2 regions of the Paraburkholderia sp. IMGN_8 genome follow, and region 1 is predicted to be linked to the other one. Evidence: riboswitches for the same ligand, from Rfam matches in the RefSeq annotation. Region 1 holds a riboswitch; the other holds the start of a gene.
The links. Region 1 has a riboswitch for thiamine pyrophosphate ahead of WN982_RS01905 (FAD-dependent oxidoreductase). Riboswitches for the same ligand answer to the same signal wherever they lie in the genome.
Positions count from the first base shown of each region.

Region 2: another riboswitch for thiamine pyrophosphate. It lies ahead of thiC (phosphomethylpyrimidine synthase ThiC); the one in region 1 lies ahead of WN982_RS01905 (FAD-dependent oxidoreductase).

Region 1 covers NZ_CP150900.1:380,358-386,796, forward strand. The annotation lists gene WN982_RS01880 (hypothetical protein) at 1-491, opposite strand, end outside; gene WN982_RS01885 (hypothetical protein) at 614-1,075, opposite strand; partial or broken gene WN982_RS01890 (SDR family oxidoreductase) at 1,241-1,471, opposite strand; gene WN982_RS01895 (hypothetical protein) at 1,478-1,606, opposite strand; gene WN982_RS01900 (ABC transporter ATP-binding protein/permease) at 1,603-3,354, opposite strand; TPP riboswitch at 3,719-3,843, shown strand; gene WN982_RS01905 (FAD-dependent oxidoreductase) at 4,067-5,197, shown strand; gene thiS (sulfur carrier protein ThiS) at 5,270-5,467, shown strand; gene WN982_RS01915 (thiazole synthase) at 5,524-6,339, shown strand; gene thiE (thiamine phosphate synthase) at 6,336-6,439, shown strand, end outside.
Region 2 covers NZ_CP150900.1:1,417,182-1,423,620, forward strand. The annotation lists gene WN982_RS06770 (hypothetical protein) at 94-528, opposite strand; gene WN982_RS06775 (glycine zipper 2TM domain-containing protein) at 742-954, opposite strand; gene thiC (phosphomethylpyrimidine synthase ThiC) at 1,236-3,167, opposite strand; TPP riboswitch at 3,350-3,468, opposite strand; gene WN982_RS06785 (GreA/GreB family elongation factor) at 3,662-4,072, opposite strand; gene WN982_RS06790 (hypothetical protein) at 4,528-5,043, shown strand; gene WN982_RS06795 (IS4 family transposase) at 5,821-6,439, shown strand, end outside.

The DNA.
Region 1 (6,439 bases):
AGTTTGGTCGACGCGCTGGAGAAGCGATCGGCGTTGAGGCCGCCGGTCTGGTAACGCGCGGTGACCAGAATACGGCCGTGCTGGAGCAGCGTCAGATCGATGATCGACAGGTACTGAACCGATTCGTCGCTGAACGAGCGGCGGCCGTAATCGATCGCGGCGTTATAGACGAGCCGCGCCTCGCAACCGGCCGGCGAGGTGCCCGGATTGTAGACATCCGAACGAATGCCGCGACGCTCGAGCGCATGTTGCAGCGCCGGCACAAAATCACCGACCGACACCGCCTGATTCACCTCGATGCAAACACTACGCACGGCGGCTGGCCGGCCGTTGACGAAGGTCGGCGACGAATAGTTCGCCGCGATCGCGTAGCCCGCCTGAATCACCGAACCGGTGGCGTCGGCCGCCGAGATCAGCGTCCATGCGCAGCCGTTCAGGCCGAGCGCCATGATAGCGGATGCGGCAAGCCTGGCACCGGGCCGCCGCAACATGACCCACCCAGCCAGTGAGGCACGCGTTACAGCGAAAGCGCGCGAGCTCGGCGTGAAGGTCATGGTGCGGGGTGCCTCGCGACTGTGAACAGGGCGATGGATAACGGCGATCAAGCTCACGCTCAGCGCGTGATGCGCAGGCGCAATTCGTTTTGCCCTTGCACGCTCGCAGTAACGTTGACGCGCCGCTCGGCGGTGGTCACGATGAAATGCTGTCGCGTCGGCGTGTTGACGTCGTGCACGACGTTCGGAAAGCATGCCGCGATATCGGCGCCGATTTCTTCGAGTGGATCGTTCACGACGCCGTCGGCTTGCCAATGTGCGCGCCAGTGGCAATCGTACGAGTGGCTGTTCGCACGGCAATCGTCCGCGTCCGGCAACCCCGGCAGTTGCGTGGCAGGTTGTGCGCGCAGTTGCTTGAAGTCGGGTGCTTCGACGATGTGTTTGAGCGCGGGGCAAACGTCTGCCGGCTCGTTGGGCTGGGTGGCTTGCGCAGCGTATGCGGTGCTCGAGAGCAGCAGTGCTGCGCCGAGAGCAAGCGCGAGGCGCTGGGTCAAAGGATGGGAGCGGCGATCGAATGACATGTGCGAAGGGTCCAGTAGCGGTGATGGCGTGGCGGGCCGGACGTGGTATGGCCCGCACGACAATCGTCGCTGCTGCAGGGCATTTTCAAAGCGGGGAACAGCTTGCCCGCTTCGCAAATGCTTTCTAACTCTTTTCGCGTGTTTCCGGATCTTGCGGCGTGTCGCTCAGCCGAGCGTGAGGCCGCCGTCCACGTGGATCGCCTGGCCGGTGATGTGACGCGCTTCGTCCGACAACAGAAACGCGACCAGTGCGGCGATGTCCGCGGGTTCGGCGACATGGCCGAGCGGTGTCGCTTCGGTGGCGCGGGTCCACGCCGATGCATTATCGGCACTTGGCCCGCGATCTTTACGGGTGTAGCCGGGCGCCACGCAATTGACCGTCACGCCATGCGGCGCGCCTCGTCATCGGCGCCGCGTGCGTGCAACATCAAACGCCGTGCGCGGCGCGGCGATGCGCCGGGCCAGCGCAGCGCCGATGCCGGAGCCCGCGCCGGTGATCAGCACCGCGCGCTCGAGTTCAGCGCCGCTCATGCCGCGACCGGTTCGTCCAAGCGTTCGACGTCGAGCGTTTCCGCGTGGAACGCCGCCAGCGATTCGCGATGCGCGACGCTGACGATCGCCGCCTTCGGCAGCCGTTCGGTGAACAGGTGGTAAAGGCGCGCTTCGTTTTCTGCATCGAGCGCGCTGGTCGCTTCGTCGAGGAACAGGTAGTCGGGCTTGTGCAGCAGTACACGGGCGCCGGCGAGGCGTTGTTGTTCGCCTGGCGAGAGAATCCGCGTCCAGTGTCCCGATTCCTGCAACCGGTCCGCGTACTCCGACAGATGGCAGACGCGCAGCGCTTCGCGGCATTCGTCGTCGGTATAGGTAGCGGCGGGGGACGGGTAGGTGAGCGCCGCTTTCAGCGTGCCGATCGGCATGTAGCTGACCTGCGGGATGAACATCATGCGCGCGTTGACAGGCGCGTCGATCGACCCGTCGCCGAATGGCCAGAGCCCGGCGAGCGCGCGCATCAGTGTGCTCTTGCCCGAGCCGGACGGCCCGCGCACCAGCCAGCGCGAGCCCGGCTGAATCGCGACATCGCGGATGCGCGACAGCGGGTTGCCGTTCGGCAGCGCGAGCTTGAGGCCGTCGGTGGAAAGCTTGTCGTCGTCGACGAAATGCAGGTTGATGCCGCCATGCGCGGTAGCCGGCGACACTGATTCCTTCAGACGCGGCGCATGCACGACGCGCTTGAATTCACGCAGCCGGTTCACGGTAGCGCGCCATTCCACCAAGCTGGTGTAACTGTTGATGAACCACGAAAACGAATCGCTGACGGTGCCGAATGCGCTCGAAATCTGCATCAGCACGCCGAACGTGAAGGCGCCCGCGAAGTAGCGCGGCGCGGCGACTACCAGCGGAAAGATGATCGCGATCTGACCATAGAAAGCCGACACAAAGGTGAGCCGCTTGGTGTACTTCATCACCTGCCACCAGTTGTCGCGAATGCGGCCGAACAGCGTGTGCGTGTTCGTCTTCTCGGTTTCCATGCCGTTGTAGAAGGCGATCTGTTCGGCGTTCTCGCGCAGACGAATCAGGCCGAAACGGAAATCCGCCTCGACTTTCTGTGCCTGGTAATTGATCGGCACGAGCGGATGGCCGACTTTCTGGATGATCAGCGAACCGACCACCGCGTAGAGCGCAGCGGCCCACACCATGTAGCCGGGAATCTGCACCGGCATGCCGCCGAGCGAGACGGTCAGCGCGCCGGCGAGCGACCACAGGATCGTGATGAACGACACCAGCGTGACGACCGTTGACAGCAGATCGAGCGTCAACGACAGCGTGGTGGTGGCGAACGATTGCAGGTCGTCGCTGATCCGCTGGTCGGGGTTGTCGGCGAGCCGGTCGCGTTCGATCCGGTAGAAGGCGCTGTCATGCAGCCATTCGTTCAGATAGCGCGTGGTCAGCCACTGACGCCAGCGGAAGCCGAGCATCTGCCGCAGATAGCGGCCGTACACCGCGAGGATGATGAAGGCGAACGCGAGCCCCGAGAACACCATCAACAGGTGCGGGAAATCGTGCACGTTCTTGGTTTGCAGCGCGTTGTAGAAGTCGGCGCTCCAACGGTTCAGGCGCACGTTAATCCACACGACGAGCAGATTCATCACGATGATCGCGACGAGCAAGCCCCACGCCGTTTTTCGTTCTTCGGAGACCCAGTAAGGTTTGATCAGGCTCCAGGCGGAGACTTTGTCGTCCGGCGGCAGCACGGGGCGGGCAGAGCTATTCGGTGTCATGAGCATCCTGATGTAGTGCTGGCCCATCAAGGGCTGACCCATTGGGGGCCGCCCCACGGCGGGTTTGCGGTGCATGCCCGGGCGTCGTGCTCGACGAACGCACGCCCGTGTGAGCGTCCGATTCTGGCGCGACCCCCTTAAGCGAAAATTAATTTCCGCCTGCAGGACTCGCCCGGGTGCCGGCGTCGCGCGGGCGGCGAAGCGTGCCGCCGACGCCAGGCTCCTGCGGCATCCGGTCTCGGCATTGTGCCAGAGCGGCGCGCGCGGCCATATTGATGAATCGATAGATGGTGCCGGATCAACTGTAGACCACCGCGCGAGCCGCTGGTTTGCGGGCGTCGCGCCTTTTATGGTCTAATGGCCTTCGACGAAACAGGGGTGCTTCGCACACCGGCAGCGTGGATGTCCACGCAGCGGCAGCGAGGCTGAGAGAGACCCTTTGCACCCGATCCGGGTAATACCGGCGCGGGAAGTTTCCGGAAGCAGCCAGTCTTCCATTCCCCGCCGGGCGGCGTCCGTCTTTTGGACGCGCGTGTTGCCCGGCCGGCCTTACCCGCCGGTTTCGTCCTGGGTACGTGCGCTTGTTGCCGTACGGAAAGGACTCGATGACCGCCTATTCTTCAGACATGAGTTTTGCTCTTCGCCACGCTGCTGTCGGCGTGCCGCGCTGCTTTGGCTTGGCTTGCCGTTGCGGTGATCGGGAGTGTGCACGATGAACCGTCCTGCTCAACCCGATTTCGCGGTGCTCGGCGGCGGCCTGTGCGGACGCCTCGTCGCGTGGCGTCTTGCTGGGCAAGGGTATCGCGTGGCGCTCTATGAGCGTGGCGACGCTGCCGGTTCGCAAGCCGCCGCGTGGGTCGCCGCGGCGATGCTGGCGCCGCTTGCCGAAGCCGCCAGCGCCGAGTTGCTGATTACGCGGCTGGGCGCGAGCTCGCTCGAAAGCTGGCCGCGTGTGCTGGCCGAATTGCCCGAACCGGTGTTTTTCCAGCGCAACGGCACGCTGGTCGTATGGCATCACGCCGACCGCACCGAAGCGCCGCTGTTCGAACGCCGGGTGCGCTCGAACGCGCCTGCCGAACTGCTCGATGGCGGCTTTGTGACGCTCGCCGGCGCGCAGGTCGGCGCCGCCGAACCCGCGTTGGCGGGCCGCTTCAATCAGGGCTGGCTGCTGCCGCGCGAAGGGCAACTGGATAACCGCCAGGTATTGTCCGCGCTGGCCGCGGGTCTTGCCGAGCGCGGCGTCGAAACGCATTGGAACACGGCTGTCGACGATCATGCGTTGCCGCCCGCGCGCGTCACGATCGATTGTCGCGGTCTCGGCGCGAAGGCGGTTCTGCCCACATTGCGCGGCATTCGCGGTGAAGTCGCGCGCGTGCATGCGCCCGGTATCAACCTGACGCGGCCGGTGCGCCTGTTGCATCCGCGCTATCCGCTCTATATCGCGCCGAAGCAGGACGATCTCTACGTGATCGGCGCAACCGAGGTGGAAGGCGAGGACATGTCGCCGGTCAGCGTGCGCTCGGCGCTCGAACTGCTGAGCGCGGCATTTTCCGTGCATCCCGGTTTCGGCGAGGCACGCATCCTCGAACTGAATTCGCAGTGCCGCCCGACTTTGCCGGACCACCGTCCGGCGTTGCTGTGGGACGGCGCGCAGACCTTGCGCGTGAACGGCCTGTACCGGCACGGCTACATGATCGTGCCCGAAGTCGCCGACGAAGCCGTGCGCTTCGCCGCGGCGCTGCTCGACGGCCGCATCGGCGATGCCGACGCGTTTGCGGACTGGCAACGCGACGCGCGCTGGAGCGAGCTGTTTCAACTGGATTCCACGCGGGAGCCGGCATGAGCGCTGCGGTTTTTAATGCACGCATTGCACGCTGCGCCGCTACCGCCATCGATTGAACCGTATTCGAACACCATGGACATTCATATCAACCAGAAGCCGTTGTCGCTGCCCGAAGGCGCGACAGTCGCCGATGCGCTCGCCGCGTTCGGCGCGCGTCCGCCGTTCGCGGTCGCGCTAAACGGCGATTTCGTCGCGCGCTCCCAGCATGCGGCGCGCGCGCTGCAGCCGGGCGACAAGCTCGATGTCGTGCAACCCGTGGCCGGCGGCTGAGCCTCGTCGAGGCCCGACTGAACCGCCACGCATTGCCGGAGACAAGGATTATGCAAATGATTTCCCCCCGACCCGCCGACGCGCTCACGCTGTACGGCGAAACCTTCGCCAGCCGCGTGCTGCTCGGCACGTCACGCTATCCGTCGCTGCAATCGCTGTCCGATTCGATCGACGCCGCGCGGCCCGGCATGGTTACCGTCGCGCTGCGCCGGCAGATGAACGAAGGTGGCGCCGAAGCCGGCTTCTTCGATCTGCTCAAACGCCACGGCGTGCCGCTGCTGCCGAACACGGCCGGCTGCCTGACCGTGGGCGAGGCGGTGACGACCGCGCACATGGCGCGTGAGATTTTCGAAACCGAGTGGATCAAGCTCGAACTGATCGGCGACGACTACACGTTGCAGCCCGATCCGGTCGGCCTGATCGAAGCGGCCGCGCAGCTGATCAAGGACGGCTTCAAGGTCCTGCCGTATTGCACCGAAGATCTGGTGATCGGCCGCCGTCTGCTGGATGCGGGCTGCGAAGCGCTGATGCCATGGGGCGCGCCGATCGGCACCGGCAAGGGCGTGATCAATCCGTACGGCCTGCGGGTGTTGCGCGAGCGGCTGCCCGATGTGCCGCTGATCGTCGACGCAGGCCTCGGCGTGCCGTCGCACGCGGCGCAAGTGATGGAGTGGGGCTTCGATGGCGTGCTGCTGAACACCGCGGTATCGCAGGCGACGCATCCCGACGCCATGGCGCGCGCCTTCGCGCTGGGCGTCGAGGCGGGCCGCCAGGCCTTTCTGGCGGGACCGATGGCCGAGCGCGAAAGCGCGCATGCGAGCACGCCGGTGGTCGGCATGCCGTTCTGGCATCAAGACGGGAGCGCCGCATGACGCAGACTTTGCTTTTGAAGGATCGCGACGTCTTCTGGCCGCCCGCCGACGAACTCACCGAAGCCGCCGAACGCATCCGCGCCCGTCTGGGCGACTGGCC
Region 2 (6,439 bases), 1.0 Mb from region 1:
GGCGCTTATTTAAACGAATACTGCGTGTGGCAACCCCAAGCATAGAGCCCGGGCGCGGCGCGTCAAGAAGGGAAACTACGGGCGAAACGCGCTTCAGTGATGGCGGCCGTGCCCGCCCCCGTGGCCGCCCCACCAGCCGAAGCCGATCGACAGGGACGGTCCATACCAGCCGGGATAGCCGTAGTAAGCCGGATACACGGGCGGCGGATAGTAAGCGGGGTAGACCGGCGCAACGTAGACGGGCGGCGGTTGCGCGACCACATAGGCCGGCGGCCAGTATTGCGCATCGGCTTCCGCTGTCGTGCCGTTAGTTCCCACTGGCACTTCGCGTTGTGCCGCAGCGGCGGGGACGGTAGCGTAGTAAGGGTAGTAGCCGTACGGGTAATAGCCGTATGGGTAATAGCAGCCGGACAAGGTCAAAACGCAGACCGCGCCGGTAAGCGCAATGCCCATCTGTGAAAGACGTGGTGTGCGGCGGGGCAGCCGCTGGCTCATCGCGCTGAGGGTATTGATGACGCGGGACTTCATGACGCGCTCCTGTTTGCATCGGACGCCGCTGTCTGGGCGCCATGCCATGAGCTTACGCCGCGGTCGCCCGCGCAGGATTGCAGAACCGTAACGGCTTATTTCACGTCATTGCACAGCGTGTTTGAAGCGGCCGGCGTCATGCTCTCGCCAGTAGTCGCGGCGCTTGCAGCCGTTCGCGAGCCGCAACCACGAGCGCGGCTCGCTTCGCGTTATTTACTTGCCGACCTGATTGCCGATAATGCCGCCTGCCGCTGCACCGCCGAGAGTCGAAAGCGCGTTGCCGCCGATCGCCGCACCCGCCACGCCGCCGATGCCTGCGCCGATTGCCGTATCGCGCTGCCGTGTGGTCATGCCGTCACACGCCGAAAGACTCGCGACAACCGCGACGATAGCCGCGAAGGTACCGATCTGACGAATCGATTTCATGATCCCTACTCCAGTGGTTATTCAGAACAGGACAGGCTCTCGCCGTCCTTTATTTGATCTTATCGCCGCAGCCCGTATCCAGATGTGTGCGCTTGTCAGCAGACTGTCGGTTTCGTAATCAAATGTTTCCCATGGAGCAGCATGCGCCGTGCCCGCTCTTGCAGAAACGCAAAAGCCCGCCGGTGGCGGGCTTCGACGCTGCAACGCAGCGGTTCAGGTGGTTCAGGTGATTTGGGCGGTTCAGCAGCGGTCGCGCGAAACTGCGCCCGCCTTTCCGACCCTTACTGCCGCTGATAAATCTCGGCGCCTTTCTTCATGAACTCGATCGACTTCACTTCCATGCCTTTGCGCAGCGCTTCGTCGTCGGTGACACCCTGTTGCGCGGCGAACTCGCGCACGTCCTGGGTGATCTTCATCGAGCAGAAGTGCGGCCCGCACATCGAACAGAAGTGGGCGACCTTCGCCGAATCCTTCGGCAGCGTTTCGTCGTGGAATTCGCGTGCCTTGTCCGGGTCGAGACCGAGATTGAACTGGTCTTCCCAACGGAATTCGAAACGCGCCTTCGACAACGCATTGTCACGCACCTGCGCGCCCGGATGGCCCTTTGCCAGATCGGCCGCGTGCGCGGCGAGCTTGTACGTGATGATGCCGGTCTTGACGTCGTCCTTGTTCGGAAGCCCAAGGTGTTCCTTCGGCGTGACGTAACAAAGCATCGCCGTACCGAACCAGCCGATCATCGCCGCGCCGATGCCCGACGTGATGTGGTCGTAGCCGGGGGCGATATCGGTGGTCAACGGTCCCAGCGTGTAGAACGGCGCTTCGTCGCACCATTCCAGTTGCAGGTCCATGTTTTCCTTGATGAGCTGCATCGGCACGTGGCCCGGGCCTTCGATCATTGTCTGCACGTCGTGCTTCCACGCGATCTGCGTCAGTTCGCCGAGCGTCTTCAGCTCGCCGAGCTGCGCTTCGTCGTTCGCATCGTAGATCGAGCCGGGACGCAGACCGTCGCCGAGCGAGAAGGCCACGTCATACGCCTTCATGATTTCGCAGATGTCTTCGAAGTGCTCGTACAGGAAGCTTTCCTTGTGGTGCGCGAGGCACCACTTGGCCATGATCGAGCCGCCGCGCGAGACGATGCCGGTCATGCGCTTAGCCGTCAGCGGCACGTATTGCAGACGCACGCCCGCGTGGATCGTGAAGTAGTCGACGCCTTGTTCGGCCTGTTCGATCAGCGTGTCGCGGAAGATTTCCCACGTCAGATCTTCCGCCTTGCCGTTGACCTTTTCGAGCGCCTGATAGATCGGCACCGTGCCGATCGGCACCGGGCTGTTGCGGATGATCCATTCGCGCGTTTCGTGGATGTGCTTGCCGGTCGAGAGATCCATCACCGTGTCGCCGCCCCAGCGGATCGCCCAGGTCATCTTGTCGACTTCTTCGCCAATCGACGAAGTCACCGCCGAGTTGCCGATGTTCGCATTCACCTTCACGAGGAAGTTGCGGCCGATGATCATCGGCTCGCTTTCCGGGTGGTTGATGTTGTTCGGGATGATCGCGCGGCCGCGCGCGACTTCTTCGCGCACGAATTCAGGCGTGATTTCCGTGAGGCCGTTCGGACCGAACGCGCTCGCGCCGAACGCCTGGCCCGGATGCTGGCGGCCCATCATCGCCGCGAGTTTTTCGCCGTTCGGGCCGCTTGTCTTCAGGCTTTCCAGATACGCGGCGCGCTGCTGGTTCTCGCGGATCGCGATGTATTCCATTTCCGGCGTGATGATGCCGCGACGCGCGTAGTGCATCTGCGACACGTTCTTGCCGGCGATGGCGCGGCGCGGCGTGCGGTGCAGGCCCTGGAAGCGCAGATCGGCGGTGGCGATATCGGCGGCGCGTTCGCGGCTGAAGTCGCTGGAGAGGCCGGTTAGCGCTTCGGTGTCGCCGCGTTCTTCGATCCAGCGCTGACGCAGTGCCGGCAGACCCGCGCGAATGTCGATTTTTGCGTCCGGATCGGAGTAGGGGCCCGACGTATCGTAGACGAAGACCGGCGGATTCTTTTCGCCGCCGAAGCTATCCGGCGTATCGGCCTGGGAGATTTCGCGCATCGGCACGCGGATATCGGGGCGCGAGCCGCTCACGTAGACCTTGCGGGAATTCGGCAGGGGGGCGACAGCGGCTTCATCGACGTGAGCGTCGGCGGAAAGAAACTTCGGATTGGCGTTCATGCATATCTCCTGTGTCGACCCGAGTTGACGCTTTAGCGGCTTACTCGGGTCCCATGCAATTTATTGCAGTCGACCCGAGTTGATGCAAAGCACTTACTCTGGTCCCAAAGCAATGTGGGGCCGCTAAGCAGGAGACGAGATGGAAGTTGTCGGATTCGCGATGGATGAAACGGTAGACCTGGGTGCGAAATCCGTACGCTTCCCTGCGCTGGCATTATCCAGATCAGGTTCAAAGGGTATTTCTCACCCACGCAACACGGACCTCCAACCTCCGTGCGACGCAGGACCCCCGCGTTAGCAGCGCACACGATACACCGGCCGGACGCTGCTTGGCAACCTGTCTTGAAATTATGAATGGAGGATATAACTAACACACCGGCAGGCTGTGGACTATTCTTATGTTGATTGGGCTGCCAGGGTTGATGCGATGCAACAGCGGCGATGCAACAACGGCGCGCCGCGAAAGCGCGTTCGTGTTTGTCTGTGTTGGTTGCTTACAGCGTGAAATCGTCAGCGGCTTCGGGTTGAAACAGGATCTGTTCGAGTTTCAGCACTTTTTCCGTACCGCTTGGCGGCGTGAAGCGGATGCGTTCGCCGCGTTTGGCGCCGAGCAAGGCGAGGCCGACCGGCGAAAACACGTTCAGGCGGCCCTGCGCGAAATCCGCGTTGGGCGGATAGACGACCGTCCAGGTCATGTGCTCGCCGCTGGTTTCGTCGACTAGCGTGGCCTGCGAATTCATCGTGACGACATTCGCCGGAATGTCGCGCGAGTCGACGATGACGGCGCGTTCCAGGACGTCGTCGAGCATGCCTTGCAACTTGGCGTCGGCGCCGGGCGCGGCCGCGTGCTTTTCAAGGCGGGCGACGTCGAGTTCGGTGAGGTAACAGGTTTTCGTCTTTTTCATGACGGGTTCTCCAAGTCGATCTGCATGTAGGGGACAGCGTGCGGATGAGATCGGCCCGGAGCCCGACGACGAGGCTCTGGTGAAGGGGGAGCAGCGTTCAGATCGGGCGCCGGGCGGCGGGAAGCGGGAGCGTTCGGGTCGGCTGGCCGTGGTGATGCGGTGATACGTCCGCGCGTGCGCAACCGGTTGCACGGCACAGGCGCAAGCGGGTGAAGACACGGGAGATCGGAGAACGCATCGGGAACGGCGAATAAAGAAGGAAGTTCGGGTGAGCGCCGGATGTAAGCGAAATCGGCGCCTTCGAAAGGTGAATGCTAGCACGAGCTGGGACGTCTCTTTGTTCGGTGCTGGGCGCGGGCGGGGCGGTAGAGGTGTTTCTCACTGCTGCGCGTTCAAGGGCGCCGCGGCCTGTGCCGTTATCCCGCTGGTAGGGGGGGTCGCCACCCGGTAGCGCGATGGGTGGCATTGATTGGCGCGATGCCGTTTTGAGACGGCGTAAGGGGGTGCTGATGAAAACGAGAGCATGGCGGTTTGGAGCGCTGACCACGGTGGCGGTGATGGCCGCAATGTTTGCCGGACCGACTGTGGCGACGGCTTCGAGCGGTGGGACGATTGCCGTTTCGGGGGCGATTGTGGCGCCGCAGCTTGAGATTTCTGCCGCGTCGGCCGCGGGCGTTGGCTTGGCTGGTGCGCAGGTTAAGCATGGGGCGTCGGCAGTGACGCTGACTTTCAATGCGCCGCCGGGGGTGGCGAGTGGTGCTGATGTTGCGTTGCAGGTGAACGGCGGCGCGGCGGCGCGTGACGATGCGATTGCTGCGCGGTTTGTCGATCGCGCTGGACGTGTTTTTGCCGCTGCGCGGGATGGGCATTATCGGGTCGACCGCGATGGTGGGGTGCTGTCGCTTTCTGCTAAGAAGGGGAATGGGGTGGATGCGGAGACGCGGGTGATTGTGGTTGTTAGCTACGATTGATTGCCTGCGGCGGTGGTCTTTGCTTGTTCTTTTTGCCTTTGGCGGCGGTATTGTTGGTGTGCCTGCGGTGGTGGCCTTTCCTTGATTTGTTATTGGTCTATTAGCGTCGCCCCTGTGCGGGGCAGGCACTTACTTTCTTTGCCGCCGCAAAGAAAGTAAGCAAAGAAAGCGGCTTCACACCGCTAATTCTTAAGCGGATCCCCTGACTTGGAGGAGGTAGTGGAGCATCTGGAATCGGTGTTCTCGCACACTCCGCGCTGGTGACAAGGCAGTCATACTTCCGGCGGCGCTGCGCGCGCCGTGGCGGTACTTCACCAAACCGCCCGCCGGTTTTTAGCGCCGGCGTTTCGCTTGGTGCGGTGGCTCGCAGTCGCACCATCCGAAGCAGTATTCTGCGTCTCGCTGAATTAGCCGCCGGGCGCTATTTTTGCCGCAAACCGCAAACCATTTCGGCGCCTTGCCGAGGCGAAGCCGATGGCCCACACCGCGCACAGACGAAACCACTTGTGTCCCTTGCAGACCGTTCCTGCGAGCACGCAGTGCGAGGCGGGAAGCGCGTACGTCCAATTGGTTTTGAGAAGTACCGCTACGGCGCGCGCAGCGCCGCCGGAAGTATGACTGCCTTGTCACTCACGCTGAATGTGCGAGAACACAGATTCCAGATGCTCCACTGCCTCCTCCAAGCCCTCAGGATTACCCACATCTGTGCCGGGATAGCGCTTGTAAACAGCTTGAGGTGGTGTTAACTTGAGGCACCGCCACAGGAACCAGACGCAATTGCCTTCGACCGAGAATCAGGATGACCAGGACGACTGGGCCGACATCGAATTCGGTGCGGCAAATCTGGGCGATGCCCGTTTGACGAATCGGCTCGTTGCACTGGCACGCCGGCTTGCCAGCACACCGGACTGCTCGTTTCCACGCTCCATGGATGCCGCCGAACTCAAGGCGGCCTATCGCTTCTTCGATAACGACCAGGTCGATACGGACGGTGTGCTTGCACCTCACGTAGACCAGACGCTCAAGCGCATGACCCAGGTGCCAGTCGTGCTCGCGGTGCAGGACACAACCGAATTCAACCTGACGCATCTGGGCGCGACCGAAGGCCTGGGCTACGGCACGGGCAACCAGTCGCGCGGCTTCATGCTGCACAGCCTGCTGGCCGTGACACCGGAAGGCCTGCCGCTCGGCGTGCTGGGCATGAAGACGTGGGTGCGCGATGACGCAGATCTGGGCCGCAGGCGTCAACGCTCAAAGCGCGACTTCAATGACAAGGAAAGCGTTAAATGGGTTGAGGGTCTGAACCATCTGGCAGCCCTTAAGACCCGATGTCCCGATACGCGCATGGTGGGCGTGGGCGACCGCGAAAGCGACGTCTATGAAGTGTTCGTGGCCG